Regions from separate parts of the Paenibacillus sp. YAE3 genome, predicted to be linked through region 1. Evidence: predicted binding sites of a transcription regulator. Region 1 holds the regulator's gene; the other holds the start of a gene.
The links. Region 1 encodes CtsR, which represses protease genes until heat stress. Its sites were predicted from a motif close to ATGGTCAATAAAGGTCAAACA; they were not measured.
Positions count from the first base shown of each region.

Region 2: a site for CtsR is predicted at 3,600-3,620, ahead of clpP (ATP-dependent Clp endopeptidase proteolytic subunit ClpP). Genes of this name have one in related genera too.

Region 1 covers NZ_BAAIYF010000021.1:54,722-64,762, forward strand. Annotated here, with positions in the region: gene pssA (CDP-diacylglycerol--serine O-phosphatidyltransferase) at 1-509, opposite strand, end outside; gene disA (DNA integrity scanning diadenylate cyclase DisA) at 565-1,641, opposite strand; gene radA (DNA repair protein RadA) at 1,654-3,021, opposite strand; gene clpC (ATP-dependent protease ATP-binding subunit ClpC) at 3,268-5,718, opposite strand; gene mcsB (protein-arginine kinase McsB) at 5,815-6,876, opposite strand; gene mcsA (protein-arginine kinase activator protein McsA) at 6,903-7,427, opposite strand; gene AC27KL_RS26880 (CtsR family transcriptional regulator) at 7,456-7,917, opposite strand; gene AC27KL_RS26885 (GNAT family N-acetyltransferase) at 8,506-9,681, opposite strand.
Region 2 covers NZ_BAAIYF010000015.1:83,746-93,786, reverse strand. Annotated here, with positions in the region: gene nrdE (class 1b ribonucleoside-diphosphate reductase subunit alpha) at 72-2,156, opposite strand; gene nrdI (class Ib ribonucleoside-diphosphate reductase assembly flavoprotein NrdI) at 2,143-2,502, opposite strand; gene clpP (ATP-dependent Clp endopeptidase proteolytic subunit ClpP) at 2,789-3,385, opposite strand; tRNA gene AC27KL_RS23970 (tRNA-Arg) at 3,701-3,775, opposite strand; gene AC27KL_RS23965 (sugar-binding transcriptional regulator) at 4,076-5,128, shown strand; gene gap (type I glyceraldehyde-3-phosphate dehydrogenase) at 5,243-6,253, shown strand; gene AC27KL_RS23955 (phosphoglycerate kinase) at 6,527-7,708, shown strand; gene tpiA (triose-phosphate isomerase) at 7,757-8,509, shown strand; gene gpmI (2,3-bisphosphoglycerate-independent phosphoglycerate mutase) at 8,511-10,041, shown strand, end outside.

The DNA of each region.
Region 1 (10,041 bases):
TTGAAGTTCGGATACTTCACCGTGCTAACCATCAAATACGACAGGACCAACATGGCAAAAATCATGTAAGGAGCCGAAATTTCTTTATGGAACAGCGACAACGTGGCCAAAACGCCACCTGCAGCCGGTATAGGCAAACCAATGAAATAGCCCGGAATCCCGGATTGAACGTTAAACCTTGCGAGGCGCAAAGCGCCGCAAATCGGGAAAATGGCCGTCACGGCCCAGATGAGCGCATGGTGCATGCCATGAAAAGAAGTAACGTACATGATAAGTGCGGGTGCAACTCCAAAAGAAATGACATCCGAGAGAGAATCCAGTTCCTTGCCGAATTCACTTTGTGCATTGAGCGCCCGGGCCACCCGGCCGTCCAATCCGTCGCAAAGCATCGCAATAATGATCATGATGGCTGCCAAGCTGAATTTGTTGTCAAAGGCCAGCATAATTCCTACCATTCCGAGAAACAAGTTACCTAACGTAAACATGTTCGGAATTGATTTCGTAAACATTATTTCACCTCGAATTTTTTTAGTACCCCCGTATCATCACTTGATTGTATGGCATTTAAATTTGTCTGTCAATGAACACTTGCTCCTGCAACCGCTTCAAACCTTCCTTGATGTTGCGGGCTCTGACTTCGCCAATTCCATCCACTTCATCCAATTCCTCAATGGTTGCCATCATGATATGCGGCAGCCGTCCGAAACGCTCGACCAAATTATGGATGATGACGTTCGGCAACCGCGGAATTTTGTTCAGGATGCGGTATCCGCGCGGAGCGATCGATTCCTCCGAATTCGCCGCAGAGATCGGATAACCAAGAAGCCGCATGACGTAATGGATATCCAGCAGTTCATCGTCGGTAGCCCGCTTCAGTCCGGATATCATCTCGCGGATTTTGTCGTCGTTGTCTTCGCGGGCGTAATCCTTGTACAGAAGCCATGCTTCCTCTTCCATATTGCTGACGAGCTCTTCCATCTGCATGCTGATCAACCGGCCTTCGTTGCCCAGCTCGTTGATATAGCGCTTGATCTCCATTTTGATGCGCAGCACCATTTCGACCCGCTGAATGACATTGACGACCTCCGGTACCGTCACCAGCTCTTCGAATTCCGATGCCGAGAGGTTGGTAAGCGACTGGTTCAGCACCGCCCGGTATTTTTCCAGCGTTTGGAGCGCCTGGTTCGCCTTCGTCAGAATAACGCCGATTTCCTTCAGCGCATATCGAAGCGTGCCTTGATATAAAGTGATAATGTTGCGGCGTTGCGAAATCGACACGACCAGCTTTCCGGTCTGCTTGGCGACGCGCTCCGCGGTACGGTGGCGGATGCCCGTCTCGGTCGAGGAAATGGAGGAATCCGGAATCAGCTGGGTATTGGCGTACAGAATCCGCTTCAGGTCCTCGCTCAAAATGATCGCTCCGTCCATCTTGGCAAGCTCGTATAGGTAGTTCGGCGAAAAATCGCAGTTGATCGAAAAACCGCCGTCGACCACCTCCATCACTTCCGGACTGTAGCCGACGACAAGCAACCCGCCGGTTTTGGCTCGCAGCACGTTTTCCAGGCCGTCCCGAAACGGGGTGCCTGGTGCAACCAGCTTGAGCAGGTCATTCATTTTATCCAATTGGCTCGGTTCCTTCATCTCTTATGCCCCCTAATCTAACGCGACCGCTAGCGCATCTGCCACGGTATTGATGCCAATGATTTCGATTCCTTTGGGGTGCTTCCACCCCTTTAAGCTTTTTTCCGGCATGATGATCCGTTTGAAGCCGAGCTTCTCGGCTTCCCTTACCCGCTGCTCGGCGCGCGAGACGGCCCGGACTTCGCCGGTCAAGCCTACTTCGCCGAACATCACGTCATACGGTTTTGTCGGAATATCTCGAAAGCTGGAGGCGATGCTGACAGCAATCGCCAAATCGACCGCCGGTTCATCCAGCTTCACGCCTCCGGCTACATTCAAATAGGCGTCCTGGTTCTGGAGGAACATGCCCATCCGTTTCTCCAGCACGGCGATAATAAGCCCCATCCGGTGATGGTCGACGCCCGTGCACATCCGCCGCGGCGACGGAAAATGCGTGGCGGATACAAGCGCCTGGAGCTCGACCAAAACCGGCCGGGTTCCTTCCATGCTGGCCACCACCGTCGAGCCGGCCACCCCAAGCGGACGTTCGGACAGAAACAGTTCGGACGGATTCTCCACTTCCACCAGTCCGGATTCGTTCATTTCGAAAATGCCGATCTCGTTTGTGGACCCGAAGCGGTTCTTCACCGCGCGCAGCAAACGGTACGTATGATGCCGTTCACCTTCAAAATAGAGCACGCAGTCCACCATATGTTCAAGCAGTCGCGGACCCGCGATGGCCCCTTCCTTCGTAACATGCCCGACAAGAACGGTTGCAATGCCCATGCCTTTGGCTACGCGCATGAACCGGGCCGTGCACTCCCTGACCTGGGCCACGCTGCCCGGAGCGCTCGTCACTTCCGGAATGTATACGGTCTGGATGGAGTCGATCACGAGAAACTGCGGTTGAATGCTGTTGATCGCTTCCTCGATCAGATCCATGTTCGTTTCGCAAAGCACGTACAGCTCCGGAGACAAAGCTCCGAGCCGGTCGGCGCGAAGTTTGGTCTGGCGTACCGATTCCTCCCCGGAGATATACAGGACGCGCAGGCCTGACACGGTCAACGCATGCGAGGTTTGCAGCAGCAGCGTCGACTTCCCGATCCCCGGATCGCCGCCGACCAAAATGAGCGACCCCGGCACGATCCCTCCGCCGAGCACGCGGTTCAGCTCGCCGATGCCGGTATGCACGCGCGCTTCATTGCTGCTTTCTATATTTATGATCGAAAGCGCCTTTTCTTTACTATGAAAGAGCGGAGAATTCATTCCCTGCGTTTTAATGACGCTTTCGGTTTCTTCGATCATGGTATTCCAAGCTTGACAACCCGGACATTTGCCATACCATTTGGCAGCCTCATAGCCGCATTCCGTGCAATAAAATTTCGTTTTCGTTTTAGCCATGATCTCTCCTTAGAGGTAATGGATTTTGTCTAAATTTGTCGATCACTCAGAAAATTGGCATTATTATAATTTTACCATTTATTAAGTTTTATCGTAAAGTATTTGAAAAAAGTTTACATAAAGAATAGAGAAACCGTTTTATGGCTTGCATCCTTCCACCAGTATCCCATCACGCAAAAAAGGACTGGCCCGCCGCTAAACCAGCAGCGGGTCAATCCTTTTCATTAAACTAAGCTGTAGCTTTCATTACGCTTCGGACGTTGCGGATACGTTATCCGCTTTTTTCACCGTCAACTCGCCGTTTTCCTCATCGATCACCAGCGAGTCGCCTTTGGCCACCTTGCCGGTCAGCAGCTCTTCGGACAAACGGTCCTCGATATGCTTCTGAATCGCGCGGCGCAGCGGACGGGCACCGAAAGCAGGGTCGTAACCTTCCTTCGCCAGGAACGCTTTGGCCTTGTCGGTCAGCGTAAAGTCCACGTCGTATTCGCGCAGCCGTTTGCGGAGCTCTTCGGCCATCAGCGAAACGATTTCGGCGATGTGCTTCTCTTCCAGCGAGTGGAAGACGATGATTTCGTCGATCCGGTTCAGGAACTCCGGACGGAAGCTTTTCTTCAGCTCGCCCATGACTTTGTCTTTCATGTTGTTGTAGTCGGCGCCGGCATCGTTGACCGCCGTAAAGCCGAGCGTGGAGTTCCGTTTGATCGCTTCCGCCCCAACGTTGGACGTCAGAATGATCAGCGTGTTGCGGAAATCGACCACGCGGCCTTTGGAGTCGGTCAAGCGTCCGTCTTCAAGCACCTGCAGCAGGATGTTGAATACTTCCGGATGCGCCTTTTCGATTTCGTCGAGGAGCACGACGGAATACGGTTTGCGGCGAACCTTCTCGGTCAGCTGGCCGCCTTCCTCGTAACCGACGTATCCCGGAGGCGCTCCGACCAGTCTCGACGTGGAGTGTTTCTCCATGTATTCGGACATGTCGATGCGGATGACCGCATTTTCGTCGCCGAACATCGCTTCCGCAAGGGCGCGTGCCAGCTCGGTTTTACCTACGCCGGTAGGACCGAGGAAAATAAACGAACCGATCGGACGTTTCGGATCCTTCAGGCCGGCGCGGGAGCGGCGAACGGCGCGGCTGACGGCTTTGACCGCCTCTTCCTGGCCGATGACGCGTTCATGGAGAATGTTCTCCATGTTCAGCAGGCGTTCGGTTTCTTCTTCCTTCAGCTTGCGTACCGGAATTCCGGTCCAGCTGGATACCACTTGCGCGATATCCTCCGGCGTTACCTCGGAATCGGTGCGGCCTTGTTTTTCTTTCCATTGGTTTTTGGTGATTTCAAGCTCTTCGCGGATTTTTTGCTCGGTATCGCGAAGCGCCGCCGCTTTTTCGAATTCCTGGCTCTGCACCGCCGAATCCTTTTCCTTGCGGATGTCTTCGAGACGGCTTTCCAGCTCTTTCAGGTTTGGCGGGATCGTGTACGTGTGAAGCCTTACTTTCGAACCCGCCTCGTCGATCAGGTCGATCGCTTTATCCGGCAGGAACCGATCGGAAATGTAGCGGTCGGACAGCTTCACGGCTTCCACGATCGCTTCATCCGTAATTTTCACGCGGTGATGGGCTTCGTAACGGTCGCGCAGGCCGAACAGGATTTGGATCGCTTCTTCCGGGGAAGGCTGATCCACCGTAATCGGCTGGAAGCGACGTTCCAAGGCGGCATCTTTTTCGATGTATTTCCGGTATTCGTCAAGCGTCGTGGCGCCGATGCATTGCAGCTCGCCGCGGGCCAGCGACGGCTTCAGAATGTTCGAGGCGTCGATTGCGCCTTCCGCTCCGCCTGCGCCGATCAGCGTGTGCAGCTCGTCGATGAACAGGATGATATTGCCGGCTTGGCGGATTTCATCCATGATTTTTTTCAGGCGGTCTTCGAATTCGCCGCGGTATTTGGTGCCGGCCACGACCGAACCCATATCGAGGGTCATGACGCGTTTGTCGCGCAGCGTTTCCGGAATTTCGTTGTTGATGATTTTTTGGGCGAGTCCTTCCGCGATCGCGGTTTTACCTACCCCGGGCTCGCCGATCAGTACCGGGTTGTTTTTGGTACGGCGGCTGAGCACTTGAATAACGCGCTCGATTTCGTTGCTCCGTCCGATGACCGGATCCAGGTTGCCCTCTTTGGCAATGGCCGTCAGGTCACGGGCCAGAGAATCCAGCGTCGGCGTGCTGACGTTGGCCTGGGAGCCGTGGTGGCTGGATACGGCCTCGCTGCTGCCAAGCAGCTGCAGCACTTGCTGGCGCGCTTTGTTCAGGCTGATGCCCAAATTGTTCAATACGCGGGCCGCGACGCCTTCCCCTTCGCGGATCAGTCCGAGCAGGATATGCTCCGTACCCACGTAGGTGTGTCCCAGCTTGCGGGCTTCGTCCATGGACAGCTCGATGACTTTTTTGGCGCGCGGAGTGTAGGCGATATTGGTCGGCTGCTCCTGACCTCTGCCGATGAGCGTTTCCACTTCATCCTGGATTTTTTCGAGTCCGAGTCCTAGCCCGATCAATGCCTTCGCGGCAATGCCGTCACCCTCGCGAATCAGCCCAAGCAAAATATGCTCCGTACCGATGTTGTTGTGTCCTAAACGGACGGCTTCCTCCTGAGCGAGTGCCAGCACTTTCTGAGCGCGTTCCGTAAATCTTCCGAACATCATTCTCCTGCACCTCCATGAGTTTGAAATATGATTTCAAGAATTTTTGCATTCTCGTTTCCATCGAATTCTCGTTTGCTTACAGTCTAAAACTTCGGCTCAGGCTTTCGCCAGAGTCTCGCGAATCAACCTTGCCCGGTAAATGTCGCGTTCCTCGCTGTTCATGTCGTGGCCGTATTTTTTTTGCAAAAAACCCGGCTGCGTCATGACGTTCAGTTCGTTCATCACCGGAATGGAAGGTCCCTGCACGATCCCCAGGTCAATCCCCAGACGCACGTCCGATAACCGCTGCCCGGCCTCCTTGGAATCCATGACCTCCGCATACGACAAAATACCGTAAGACCGTTTGATCCGGTCCGTAATGCGCAGTCGCGAATCGTTCATGAGGCGTGCCCGCGCGTTTTTTTCGTGCTCGATGATCTGCAATACGACGCTGTGCAGGTTATCGATGATTTCGTATTCGGTTTGCCCGAGCGTGATCTGGTTGGAGATTTGAAACAGGTTACCTATTGCTTCGCTGCCTTCCCCGTAAATTCCTCTTACGGTCAGGCCGACTTGCGAGACCGCGGACAAAATCCGGTTAATCTGCTGCGTCATCACCAGGGCCGGCAGATGCATCATCACCGATGCCCGGAGTCCTGTTCCCACATTGGTCGGACAGCTGGTCAGGTAGCCGCGCTTATCGTCAAAAGCGTAATCCACCTCGGCTTCGAACAGGTCGTCGATGGCGGTCGCTTTTTCCCAAGCTTCGCGGACCTGGAAGCCCGGGTACAGACATTGGATGCGAAGATGGTCCTCTTCGTTAATCATAATGCTGACCGATTCGTCCTCGCTGATCATGACGGCTCCATTTTGGGACTCGCTTGCGAGGCTTGGGCTGATCAAGTGCTTTTCGACCAGCACCCTTTTGTCGATCGGCTCGATTTCATCCAGCTTGACGGTATAAAACGTCCCTAAAGACTTGAGATTCGGAGTCTCCGCCACTTGGGCCAGACGATTGAGCACTTCCTCCGACTGCTGGCGCGTGGCCAAAAGGGGAAAAGGCATGTGCTGCAGGTTCCGTGCGATCCGTACCCGGCTGCTGATTACGATGTCGGAGTCGCTTGCCGTCCCCCGCATCCATTCGCTCAGCGCTTTCTCGGTAAACCGGAGATTGGGCATCACGCATTCCTCCTTAAGCGAATACTTTACTGTCCTGACATTTCTTTTTCAAGCGTTCTGATTCGATCCCGAAGCTGGGCGGCTTCCTCGAATTCCTCCTGTTGGATACGCCGCTGAAGCTCGAGCTTCAAATCGTCGATTTGACGTTTCAATTGAATCCTGCTGCCGCTTCTTTTCGGTACTTTACCGACGTGGACGGTGTTCCCGTGCACCCTTTTGAACAAAGGATCGAGGCGGTCGCCAAAATATTTATAACAGGAGCTGCAGCCGAACCGGCCAATTTTGCTGAACTGGGTATACGTCATTCCGCATTCCTCGCACCGCAGGGATTGGGGGGTTTTGACGCTGCTGGCCATCCCTTTGCCCGCGGTTTCAAAATCGAGCAGCCCCGATAGCAAGCTGTGTATGGAGAACCCTCCCGAGGTACCGGGAAGCATCTCTCCTCTTTCCCTTGCGCAAGTTTCGCAAATGTGAAATTCATTTTTTTCGCCGTTTACGATTTTGGTGAAATGCAGCGTCGCGGGTCTTTTACCGCATTCTTGGCATAACATATTGCTGTACCTCCTTTTCCCTGTAGACTTATTTGCCTAACAAAGAAATCAGCATCGCCTTCATCAATCTTGCACGTAATTCATCCCTGTACGGAAGTTTGACCATCAAAGCCTCCCTGGAAACGGCCGCCCGCATCATGTTCGCTTCACGTTTGGTGAGAACCCGGGCCTCCTCCAGCTGGTAGATGAGCCCTTCCGCGACCGTCTGGTCGATGGTATCGCCAATCGTCTGATGCAGATGAGTATGAAGCGCCGAATATTGCGGAAGATCGATGCGCCGAATCCGGATGTATCCGCCGCCTCCGCGCTTGCTTTCCACGAGATAACCTTTTTCCAGCGTAAAGCGGGTGCTTATGACATAATTGATTTGGGAAGGCACGCAAGAAAAATGGTCCGCCAAATCATTACGCTGTATTTCGATCAAACCGTTGGGACTCTCATGCAAAATACTCTTCAGATATTGTTCAATAACATCAGAGATATTACGCATCGTTCATCCTCCACTTGGTTCAGGATTTTGCTTCCGCCCGGTTCCAGACTTCGCGCAAAATCCGCGTATTGCTTGCAGAAAGCCAAGCCGAGTTACCCCATATTCGCGGCCGATGATCCCGGTATTTACTATGGACATTAACCAATGAGCCGTCATGCGAACCGTAACCCCACAAGCCGCAACGGACCGGCAGGGTCTTCAGCAGCGCATGGTTAGTGTAACTTCAGACCATTCGGATCATACATAAACTGTAGGATTCCAACAGTATATGCATGTTTGATCAATAATTGACTTTGACTTTCTTTGACTATATTATAACACATTCTCGCATTTTGCCAAGGGGCGCCCGTAAAATTGCTCCGCAAGCGGTATGTTACGCCGTTTTGCCTTTCCCAGCATCTTTTATCATTTTTGACCTTTTTGCTTTATTCCATCCCTATAAGCGTACAAGAATATCGCATTTCGTGCGAATTGCTTTAAAGACAGGCAACCGTCCCTTGTTTCCGTGCTTTTATGCCTCATTTCGGGAATAAAAAACTCCCCTGCATTCATGCAGGAGAGTCAAGCATCCGGCGGCCCGAAAATATTTTAGAAAAAGTCCAACAAAAAGGTTCGGCCAATGGGGATCACCCGTTCTAAGTATGCTACTGCTTCCGGCTCCCCCGCCAACCTTCCCATGTTCAACAACTCGCCGGGACGTTTGTAACCGAGCATCATCGCAGTCAACGTCTGGATATCCAAGCTTAGCTGTACGGGTTCCGCCGGATCTGCGGCCGTTACGGCTGCTGTTCCCTCCGGAGACAACGCGATTTTCCACTTTCCTTCGTTCCAAGGGGCGTAAGGGTCCTGAATCTGAACCGTCCATGCCTGCTCCTTTCCGTCGTTTTGGAAGGCATATGCCTCAATGAAGCCGGGAACGTTCACGATCCGGGCCATCCCGAACGGAACGATTTCCTGCGTAATTCGCGGATCCGCCAGCATATATGTCAAACCGTCATCCACCGGCATCTGATCGAGCACGGTTTGCTTGATCATGGAATCGTGATTGCCGATAAACGTCCATAACGCCTGTCTGGCTTCTTCCGTCAGGTAAATAAACTCGTACACCTGCATTTCTTGCTTCTGGACTTTATATAAGAGGAAACCTTGCGGTTCGCCCGCTGAATCGTAATATACGGCCGTTTGGTCCTCTTCGTCGTTCAGGATGGCATGCTTCCAGCGGTCTTCATCCCGAACCATCATGCCGTTGTAACGGCTGGCGTAAGCTTCATAGACACGGTTTAAAACCGAGATATCCGTCACGCCGCGGCGAACGGTGCCCTCCGTAACTTGTTTGGCGGGCAGTTTTTCCGTAGGAATGACGTATTTTTTAAAATCGCTGAACATTTCCCAGCCGAATTTACGGTAAAACGCAAACGAAAACGGATGCAGCATAGAGATCAGCTTTCCGGATTCGTTCATCACTTGCAGCGAATGGGTAAGCAACTGCTTCACCAAACCCTGCCTCCGGTATTCGGGCCATGTGGCCACGCCGGCTACCCCGGACATCGGCATTTTTTTGCCGTTGACGAAAATGTCCACGTTGAGCAGACCCAGCTTGGCGCTTAGACGCCCCTCTTCATCAAACATGCCCCATGTATTTTCGGGCTTGAATCGTTTCCTGGCTTTCTCCTTCGCCTCCGCGGTCATCCGGTATTGAAAGGCGTATTCGCCCAGCTCTATCGCGGCATCGAATTCTTCCGGTTTTAATGTCCTGATCTCCATCCCGTTTCACCTCGCTATGTATTCGTAAAACGATAAATCAAATAAAGCAATTGCACTTTCTGTGGATTACACATCGAGTATGTCAAACAGGCCTGGCAAAGTCAATGAATTACCCACAAGATTAGGAATTCTAAAGACGGCGGCGGGGCTTTTAAGCATAAATTAGAACAAAACCTGTGAATGATGGGGATGAATTTGTGAATTTGTGGACGAAATTTTAAGGACAAGCAGATGGGGTGTGTGCGAGTGGGATAAGTATGTGCACAAAATGAAAATAAAAGATCGGTATTGTCGCTTTTTCTGTGGATGGCCCAAATGCGTTACGGATCATCCACAGCGCAATCGGGAATATGTGCATGA
Region 2 (10,041 bases), on a different contig from region 1:
AGCTCCTTTATATTAAGAAGGCAACGAGGGACCCGAGGTCCCTGCGATTGCCTTGCCGTATGATCAATTTTTTAGACTGCGCAGCTTGTGCACTCTTCGATGGACAGCTTTTTCGTCCGGGTGTAATAAAGCGATTTGAGCCCCTTCTGGGCGGCGTATACGTAAAAACGGGACAGCTCGCGGGTCGACACGGTGCTGTTGACATGAAGTACGGTCGAAATGCCTTGATCCACGTGCTGCTGAATCGCGGCGATCATGTCGATCAGGCGGAACTGGTCGATGTTGTAGGCCGATTTGTAGTACCACTGCGTCTCCGCGCTCAGGAACGGCATCGGATAGTAGGTCGTCGAATTTGCGTATGTACGCGTTTCGATGTGTTCGACGATCGGCATGACGCTGGACGTGGCGTTTTGGATGTACGAAATGCTTTGCGTCGGCGCAATTGCCAAACGGTAGGCATGGTACAAGCCGTGTTTTTGCACTTGCTCCTTCAGGCGGGCCCAATCCTCTGGAGTTGGGATTTCGATGCCTTCAAACAGCTTCTGAACGCGTTCAGACGTCGGACGGAAGTCCGTCTCGAGATACTTGTCGAAGTACGTGCCTTTGGCGTATTCGGATTTTTCGAAATCCTTGAACGTAACGCCGCGGTCGCGGGCGATCTCCATGCTTTTTTCGATGGAGTAGAAGTTCATCATCATGAAAAACGTGCTGGCGAACTCTCTGGCTTCCGCGCTTTCGTAGGCGATTTTGTTTTTCGCAAGGTAACCGTTCAAATTCATGGCTCCGAGTCCGACGGAATGCAGCTCGCTGTTCGCGCGCTGTACGCCTGGGGCGTTTTCGATCTTGGACAGGTCGCTGACCACCGTCAAGGCTTCGATGCCGACATGGACGGAATCCTTCACCTTGCGCTGTTCCATCACGTTGACGATGTTCAGGGACGCCAGGTTGCAGCTGATGTCGCGGCGGATGATGTCTTCGATGCCGTAGTCGTTGATTTCCGACGTCTCCTGCAGCTGGAAGATCTCCGTGCACAGGTTGGACATTTTGATCTGGCCGATATCCTTCAGCGCATGCACGCGGTTGGCGTTCGTTTTGTTCACGATGTAAGGATAACCGGATTCCAGCTGGGTGGAAGCGATTTTCGTCAGCATGTCGCGCGCGCTCATCACCGTTTTTTTGGTGACTTGGTCGTTGGCAAGCAGCTCCTCGTACATCTCGTCCATGTCAAGGTCGTCCAAATGTTTGCCGTAGGCTTTGTAGACGGAATATGGACCGAATACGACGAGGGGCTTGTTTTGAGCGGCAAGCTCATAAAATTTGTTCGGAATGATGAGTCCGATGGACAACGTTTTGATTCTCAGTTTTTCGTCGGCGTTGATTTTTTTCGAATCCAGGAATTCGATGACGTCCCAGCCGAAAATGTTGTAGTATCCGGCGCCCGATCCTTTGCGTTGGCCCATCTGGTCGGCATAAGAAAAGGCATCCTCCATGAGTTTGAGCACGGGCATGATGCCTTTAGCCGCTCCGGCTACCCCTTTGATCGGTTCTCCGCGTCCGCGAAGCTTCGAGAGGTTCACCGCCACGCCGCCGCCGATTTTGGACAGCTGCATGCAGGTTCCGAGCACGTAGTTGATCGAGTTGAGGGAGTCGTCCATTTCCAGAAGGAAACAGGAGACCAGCTCGCCGCGGCGGCTTTTGCCCGCGTTCAGGAAGGTCGGCGTCGCCGGCTGCAAGCGCTGGTCGATCATGGCTTCCGCGATCCGCAGCGCCTTCCCGATGTCCCCGTCTCCCAGATGCAGGGCCACGATGGCCACCCGGTCCGGATACTGCTCGAGGTACATCGTTTTGTCGTTCGTCTTCATCGCGTAGTCCTTGTAGAACTTCGAGATCGCCATGTAGGACTGGAACTGGAAGTCGCTGCTTGCCGTCAGGTTAAACACGGATTCGACTTCTTCGTACGTGTATTTTTCAAACACGTTTTCGTAATAGTCGTTTTGGATCAGGTAGTCGAGTTTTTCCCGGAGGGAACCGAACTTCATCGTGTCCTTCTCGACTTCTTCCATAAAGGCTGCGACCGCTTCTTTATCCTTGGAAAGCTGGAAATAACCGTCAGCCCCCCGCTGCATCAATTCGTTGTTCAATTCAATATGCTTCAATAGTCCGCACCCTTTCAACAAAAGTTTCTATATCCTGCGTTGTTCCCGACAGCTCGAATTTCGTGAGGATCGGCACATCGTACATTTCGGAGATCGCGTCCGCGCTTTTGGCGAAGCGGGGGCCCCAGTTCCGGTTCCCGCTGGCCGATACGCCACGCAGCATTTTGCTGTTGCGGGACAGGAACGATTTTACCTTCTCGGGGACCTGCCCGAAACCGGTCGTGTATGTCACGAGCACGTAAGGCTCGTCGATTTCATCCTTTTCGGCGATCGACACGCTCCGCATATTCAGCTTGTTTATGAAACGTCTGACATTCCCTGTCTTGGAATCGTAGACAACCAGCATACTCTATCACTCCTACCGAATCTTTGCAAAAAAAACGACGCTGCGTCCTTAGGCGAATGCAAGTCGTAATAGGTTATATATGATGTTTGGGATCAATATGTAGTTGGTAAATTGAATTTTACATCAATATATTGGGTTCGTCAATGGACAAATGACGAATTCCCTATGAGAGCGGTTGCGCTAGAACAGGTAGAATCGGCGGCAGGGCGCGGCAAAAAAGGGCTCCCGAAAGATCAAAAAAAGATCTTTTCGGGAGCCCTTGGCGTCCTGCATCTAGATATGGTGTTTAGACGCTTTTGACCGGAGGATGCTCAAGCACTTTATCGATAATGCCGTATTCAGCTGCATCCTGCGCGCTCATGAAGTAGTCGCGGTCGGTGTCGCGTTCGATGCGCTCCAGCGGTTGGCCTGTACGTTCGGCCAGGATACGGTTCAGCGTGTCGCGCATTTTCAAAATGCGGCGGGCGCGGATTTCGATATCCGTTGCTTGTCCTTGGGCACCGCCCAAAGGCTGGTGAATCATGATCTCGCTGTTCGGCAGCGCGTAGCGTTTGCCTTTGGCGCCTGCATTCAGCAGGAACGCGCCCATGGAAGCGGCCAGGCCCACGCAGATGGTGGACACATCCGGCTTGATGTATTGCATCGTATCGAAAATCGCCATGCCGGCCGTGATGGAACCGCCTGGGCTGTTGATGTAGAGGTGGATGTCTTTGTCAGGGTCTTCGGCAGCCAGGAAAAGCAGCTGGGCAATGATCGAATTGGCTACCACGTCGTTGACATCGGATCCCAGGAAAATGATGCGGTCTTTCAAAAGGCGGGAATAGATGTCGTAGGCGCGTTCGCCGCGGTTGCTTTGTTCAACGACCATAGGTATATAACTCACGTGGAAAACCTCCCTATATAGATGGATATGCGGATGCTGCAACATTTCGTCCCGGACCGCCGGGCAACGGGGAAAGCAACGGGCCGGACCATCGGGTCCATGCCGCTCCCGGTCGAACGCGATCCTTGAATGTTTGCAGCGTCCTTGGATCAACTATCGATGATTCTATACTTACTCTTACCGTATTAACCACATGATAAACAATTTCGAACAAAAAGTCAAAGAAAGTCAAACTCAGGGCAAAAAAAATAGCCATGATTGGCTTTGGTTGTTGAGGTTAATCATATGGTAGATGCTTTTCATTAAAAAATAAAATGGCGCGCCCGCGAGGAATTGAACCTCGATCTCAGGCTCCGGAGGCCTGCGTCATATCCATTGGACCACGGGCGCATATTTCAAATGCTGCTTCAATCGGATTTCCGGAAGGCCGCAGCCTCATATATTCCGTACAGCAAGAGTTATTATATGATAAATTTTGCGGAATTGCAAGCGGATGTTTTGAAACCGTGAAAAATAGCCCGCAAACGCCTGTATAAGAGGAAAGAATAATGTGAAGGATAGACGGTGGACTACTTGCAACAAGGGGTGAAATTGAGTAGAATATAAGTGGGACTTAAATCGTTACCGTGGGACGTTTTAGGGCCAGGGAGCAGGAGAGACGGAAGTTGAAGTTGCAGGAGTGGAGAGCAAATGCGGAAAATATTAGAGATACAAAAGCAGCTTCTGCCTGATCTCATGGACGTGCTCAAGACAAGGTACAACATTCTCCATCAGATCATGCTCTCGGAGCTGATCGGCCGGCGTACGCTGGCGGCCTCGCTGCATATGACGGAGCGGGTGCTGCGCGCCGAGACGGATCTATTGAAAGCCCAGGGGCTTATCGAAATCGAAAGCTCCGGCATGAGGATCAGCGAAGCTGGGCGAAGGCTGCTGGAAGAGATGGGCCCGATGGCCAAGGAACTGTTCGGACTGAACGAGCTGAGCGAGAAAATCCGCCGTACATACGGCCTGAGGAAGGTCGTCGTCGTGCCGGGGGATTGCGAAGCATCGCCGCTGACGAAGCGCGATCTCGGCCGCGAAGGGGCGAAGGCGCTGCTCGGCGTCATGAATCAGGAAGACACGATTGCCGTCACGGGAGGTTCCACGCTGGCCGCGGTGGCGGAGGAACTCAATCCGCATGCTTCCGTCTCGATGAAAAACAGCTGGTTCGTTCCGGCGAGGGGCGGACTTGGCGAAAGCGTGGAGTTTCAGGCGAATACGATCGCTTCGACCATGGCCAAACGCGTAGGCGCCCAATACCGGCTGCTGCATGTCCCCGATCTGCTGAGCGACGATGCTTACCAATCGCTTGTGCAGGACCGCAATATCCAGGAAATCGTGGACGTAATCCGCAGGTGCCGCATCATCATGCACGGCATCGGCGACGCGATGGAGATGACCCGGAGAAGAAGGCTGGATCCGGCCGCAGCGGAGGAGATTCAGCGGGAAGGCGCGGTAGCGGAGTCTTTCGGCTATTATTTTAACGAGCAAGGCGAAGTGGTTCATCGCATGATTACGCTGGGCCTCCGGCTGGAGGACATTATCCGGACGGAGATCGTGATCGGCATTGCCGGCGGGAAAGACAAAGCGACGGCCATCCATTCCGTGCTGAGGTTCGGCCACGAGGACATTCTCGTGACGGATGAGGCGGCGGCGGTCGAAATCTGCAGGCAGATCGACGAACAAGGCAAGGAAGGGCATTAACCCCGTTATCAACACAGGCGCAATTGCCTGTTTTGAATAAATCATGAATGTTGCCTTCCGGCTTGCCGGCATGACAAACATTCACAAAATAAGAAACTTTGGGAGGACTATTCAATGAGTGTAAAAGTAGGCATTAACGGTTTTGGACGTATCGGACGACTCGCATTCCGCCGCATTCAAAATGTGGAAGGCATCGAAGTTGTAGCAATCAACGACTTGACTGATGCTAAAATGTTGGCTCATTTGCTTAAATATGATACGACGCAAGGCAAATTCGACGGGGACATCGAAGTTCATGACGGTTACTTCAAAGTAAACGGCAAAGAAGTCAAAGTTCTTGCGAACCGCAACCCTGAAGAACTTCCTTGGGGCGAGCTTGGCGTTGACATCGTTCTGGAGTGCACAGGTTTCTTCACGACGAAAGAAAAAGCCGAGCTTCACCTGAAAGGCGGAGCGAAAAAAGTCGTAATCTCCGCTCCTGCGACAGGCGACATGAAAACGATCGTTTACAACGTAAACCATGAAACACTGGACGGAACCGAAACGGTTATCTCCGGCGCTTCCTGCACAACGAACTGCCTGGCTCCAATGGCTAAAACGCTCAACGACAAGTTCGGCATCGTATCCGGCCTGATGACGACGATCCACGCTTACACAGGCGACCAAAACACGCTGGACGCTCCGCATCCAAAAGGCGACTTCCGCCGCGCTCGCGCCGCTGCCGAGAACATCATTCCTAACTCCACTGGCGCTGCAAAAGCAATCGGCCTGGTGCTTCCTGAGCTGCAAGGCAAACTGGACGGCGCCGCTCAACGCGTGCCTGTACCAACAGGTTCCCTGACTGAGCTCGTTACGGTTCTGAACAAGAAAGTAACGGCTGATGAAGTCAACGCAGCCATGAAAGAAGCATCCGACCCAGAAACTTACGGCTACACCGAAGACGAAATCGTATCTTCCGACATCAAAGGCATCACGTTCGGTTCGCTCTTCGACGCAACTCAAACCAAAGTGCTGACTGTAGGCGACCAACAGCTGGTAAAAACCGTTGCTTGGTACGACAACGAAATGTCCTACACGGCTCAATTGGTTCGCACATTGGCATACTTCGCGAAACTGGCCAAGTAAGAATAGCCGGTCAAGCGGAATATACGGAGCGGAAACAGAACCTTTGTTTCCGCTCTTTGTAAATTGAATGCGGCCATCCGATCGGAAGCCGCCTTTCGGATGTCCGCTGATTTTTCGAATTGAAGAGGATACAAGCATACATCCGATTTGGATAGAGACAGATGGAGAGTTTGGATAGATAAAACAAGAGGATTGAAAAAATCCCGTAAACGAACGAGCTTGTCCCCTGTAATTCCTGAATAAAAACAAAAAATGGGTACGGAGGAACGAACCATGAACAAAAAGTCTGTACGTGATGTGGAAGTAAGCGGCAAACGCGTATTCGTGCGCGTGGACTTCAATGTGCCTTTGGAAGACGGAAAAATTACGGACGACACGCGGATCCGCGAAACGCTGCCAACGATCAAATATTTGACCGAGCGCGGCGCGAAAGTGATTTTGGCAAGCCATATGGGCCGTCCAAAAGGTGAATTCGTCGATTCCCTGCGTCTGACGCCTGCAGCGGAACGCCTGTCCGAACTGCTCGGCAAACCGGTCGTGAAAGTGGATGAGGCCGTAGGCGAAGCCGTTAAAGCCGAAATCGCGAAACTGAATGACGGAGACGTGCTTTTGCTCGAAAACGTGCGTTTCTATCCTGGGGAAGAGAAAAACGATCCGGAGCTGGCTAAACAGTTCGCCGAACTGGCCGACCTGTTCGTCAACGACGCATTCGGCGCCGCTCACCGCGCCCATGCTTCCACGGAAGGCATCGCGCATTACCTGCCGGCCGTATCCGGTCTGCTCATGGAAAAAGAACTGAGCGTGCTCGGCAAAGCTTTGTCGAATCCGGAGCGTCCTTTCACGGCCATCATCGGCGGATCGAAAGTCAAAGACAAAATCGACGTGATCAACAACCTGCTGAACATCGCGGACAACGTGCTGATCGGCGGAGGCCTGTCCTATACCTTCATGAAAGCGCAAGGGTATGAAATCGGCATGTCTTTGTGCGATAATGAGAAGCTGGATGTAGCGCTCGGATTTATCCAAAAAGCGAAGGATCTCGGCAAAAACTTCCTGCTTCCGGTCGATATCGTCATCGCGGACGATTTCAGCGCAAACGCGAACGTGAATATCGTGGAAGTGGGCAACATCCCTGAAAAATGGGAAGGCGTGGACATCGGACCGAAAACACGCGCTAAGTATGCCGAAATCATTAAAAACTCCAAGCTTGTCGTATGGAACGGACCGATGGGCGTATTCGAAATCGATCCATTCTCCAATGGTACGCGTGAAGTGGCCGAAGCTTGCGCCCAAACCGAAGGTTACACGATCATCGGCGGCGGCGATTCCGCGGCAGCGGCGGAGAAATTCCATCTGGCGGACAAAATGGACCACATCTCCACAGGCGGCGGCGCTTCGCTGGAATTCATGGAAGGCAAGGCGCTCCCTGGCGTCGTGGCTCTGAACGATAAATAATCCGGGCGGGTACAGCCGTAAGGATTTCCGAAGAAGGAGTTGAAGCAAGTGAGAACACCAATCATTGCAGGCAACTGGAAAATGTTCAAGACCGTTCCGGAAGCCAAAGCATTCATCGAAGAAGTGAAGGGCAAAGCGGAAGTGGAAGGCGTGGAAAGCGTCATCTGCGCACCGTTCACCAACCTTCCGGCACTGGTTGAGGCCGTAAAAGGCACGTCCATCAAAATCGGCGCCCAAAACCTGCATTTTGAAGACAACGGCGCATTTACCGGCGAAATCAGCGGCGAAATGCTGAAGGAGCTTGGCGTGGACTATGTCATCATCGGCCACTCCGAGCGCCGCGCTTATTTTGCCGAAACCGACGAGACCGTCAACAAAAAAATGCACGCTGCATTCCGCCACGGCTTGACGCCAATCGTTTGCGTGGGCGAAAAGCTCGAAGAGCGTGAAGCCGGACAAACGAAGGATGTCTGCAAGGTGCAAACCGAAGCGGCGTTCCAAGGACTGTCCGCTGATCAAGCGGCTCAAGCCGTAATTGCATATGAACCGATCTGGGCGATCGGAACAGGAAAATCTTCGACAGCGCAGGACGCCAACGAAGTCATCTCCTACATCCGCGACCTGGTGAAGGGACTGTACGGAGAAGACGTGGCGAACAAGGTTCGCATCCAGTACGGCGGCAGCGTGAAGCCTGAAAACGTAGCCGAGTACATGGGCCAAAGCGACATCGACGGCGCTCTTGTCGGCGGCGCCAGCCTGCAGCCGGCTTCCTATATCCAGCTCGTTCAGGGGGCGAAGTAAGATGAACGCACCTAGACCTGTAGCATTGATTATCATGGACGGATTCGGTCTGCGCGACACCGTGGAGGGCAACGCCGTTGCCCAAGCGAAAAAGCCGAATTATGACCGCTTGATGGCCAAATACCCGCACACGACGCTGACCGCCTGCGGCGAAGCCGTAGGTTTGCCGGAAGGTCAAATGGGCAACTCCGAAGTGGGCCATTTGAACATCGGCGCGGGGCGCATCGTGTACCAGGATTTGACCCGTATTTCGAAATCGATCCGTGAAGGCGAGTTTTTCGAGAACTCTACGCTGGTCGAAGCCGTTCGCGCGGCGAAAAATAACGGCAAAAAGCTGCATTTGTACGGCTTGCTGTCGGATGGGGGCGTACATAGCCACATTGAGCATATGTTCGCCATGCTTGATCTTGCCAAAAAAGAGGGTATGCATGATGTGTATATCCATGCGTTCCTGGACGGCCGCGACGTGGCCCCGGATTCCGGCAAGAAGTTCATTCAGGATCTGCAAGCGAAAATCCAGGAAGTGGGCATCGGCAAAATCGCGACCGTGCAAGGCCGCTATTATGCGATGGACCGCGACAAACGCTGGGAACGCGTAGAGAAATCCTACCGTGCGATCGTATACGGGGACGGACCAAAATACACCGATCCGCTTGAAGCCGTTACGGAATCCTACAACAAGTCGGTATTCGACGAGTTCGTGGAGCCTACGGTCATCGTGGACGAAAACGGCCAGCCGGTATCGCTCGTGGAAAGCGGCGATTCCGTCGTATTCCTGAACTTCCGTCCGGACCGCGCCATCCAGCTCTCCCAGGTATTCACGAACAAGGACTTCCGCGGATTCGACCGCGGGCCGAAGTTTCCTGAAAACCTCCATTTCGTCTGCCTGACGCTCTTTAGCGAAACGGTTGGCGGATATGTGGCCTACGAGCCGAAAAACCTGGACAATACGCTGGGCGAGGTGCTGGTGCAGCATAACAAAAAGCAGCTCCGCATCGCCGAAACGGAAAAATATCCGCATGTCACGTTCTTTTTCAGCGGCGGACGCGACGTCGAGCTTCCAGGGGAAACCCGGATCCTCATCAACTCGCCGAAGGTTGCCACGTACGACCTGAAACCTGAAATGAGCGCTTACGAAGTCGCGGACGCTTGCGTCAAGGAAATCGAAGCCGAAAAACATGACGCGATCATTCTGAACTTCGCCAACCCGGACATGGTCGGACACTCCGGCATGCTGGAGCCGACGATCAAAGCGGTTGAAGCGACGGACGAATGCATGGGCAAAGTCGTTGACGCGGTCATCGCCAAAGGCGGGGTAGCGATCATCATCGCCGACCACGGAAACGCCGACATGGTGTTTGACGAGCAGGGAAGACCTTTTACGGCGCATACGACGAACCCGGTACCGTTCATTTTGACGGACGAAAACGTGACGCTGCGCGACGGCGGCATCCTGGCCGACGTGGCTCCGACGATCCTCGATCTGATGCAGCTTCCGAAACCAGCGGAAATGACCGGAGAATCGATGATTG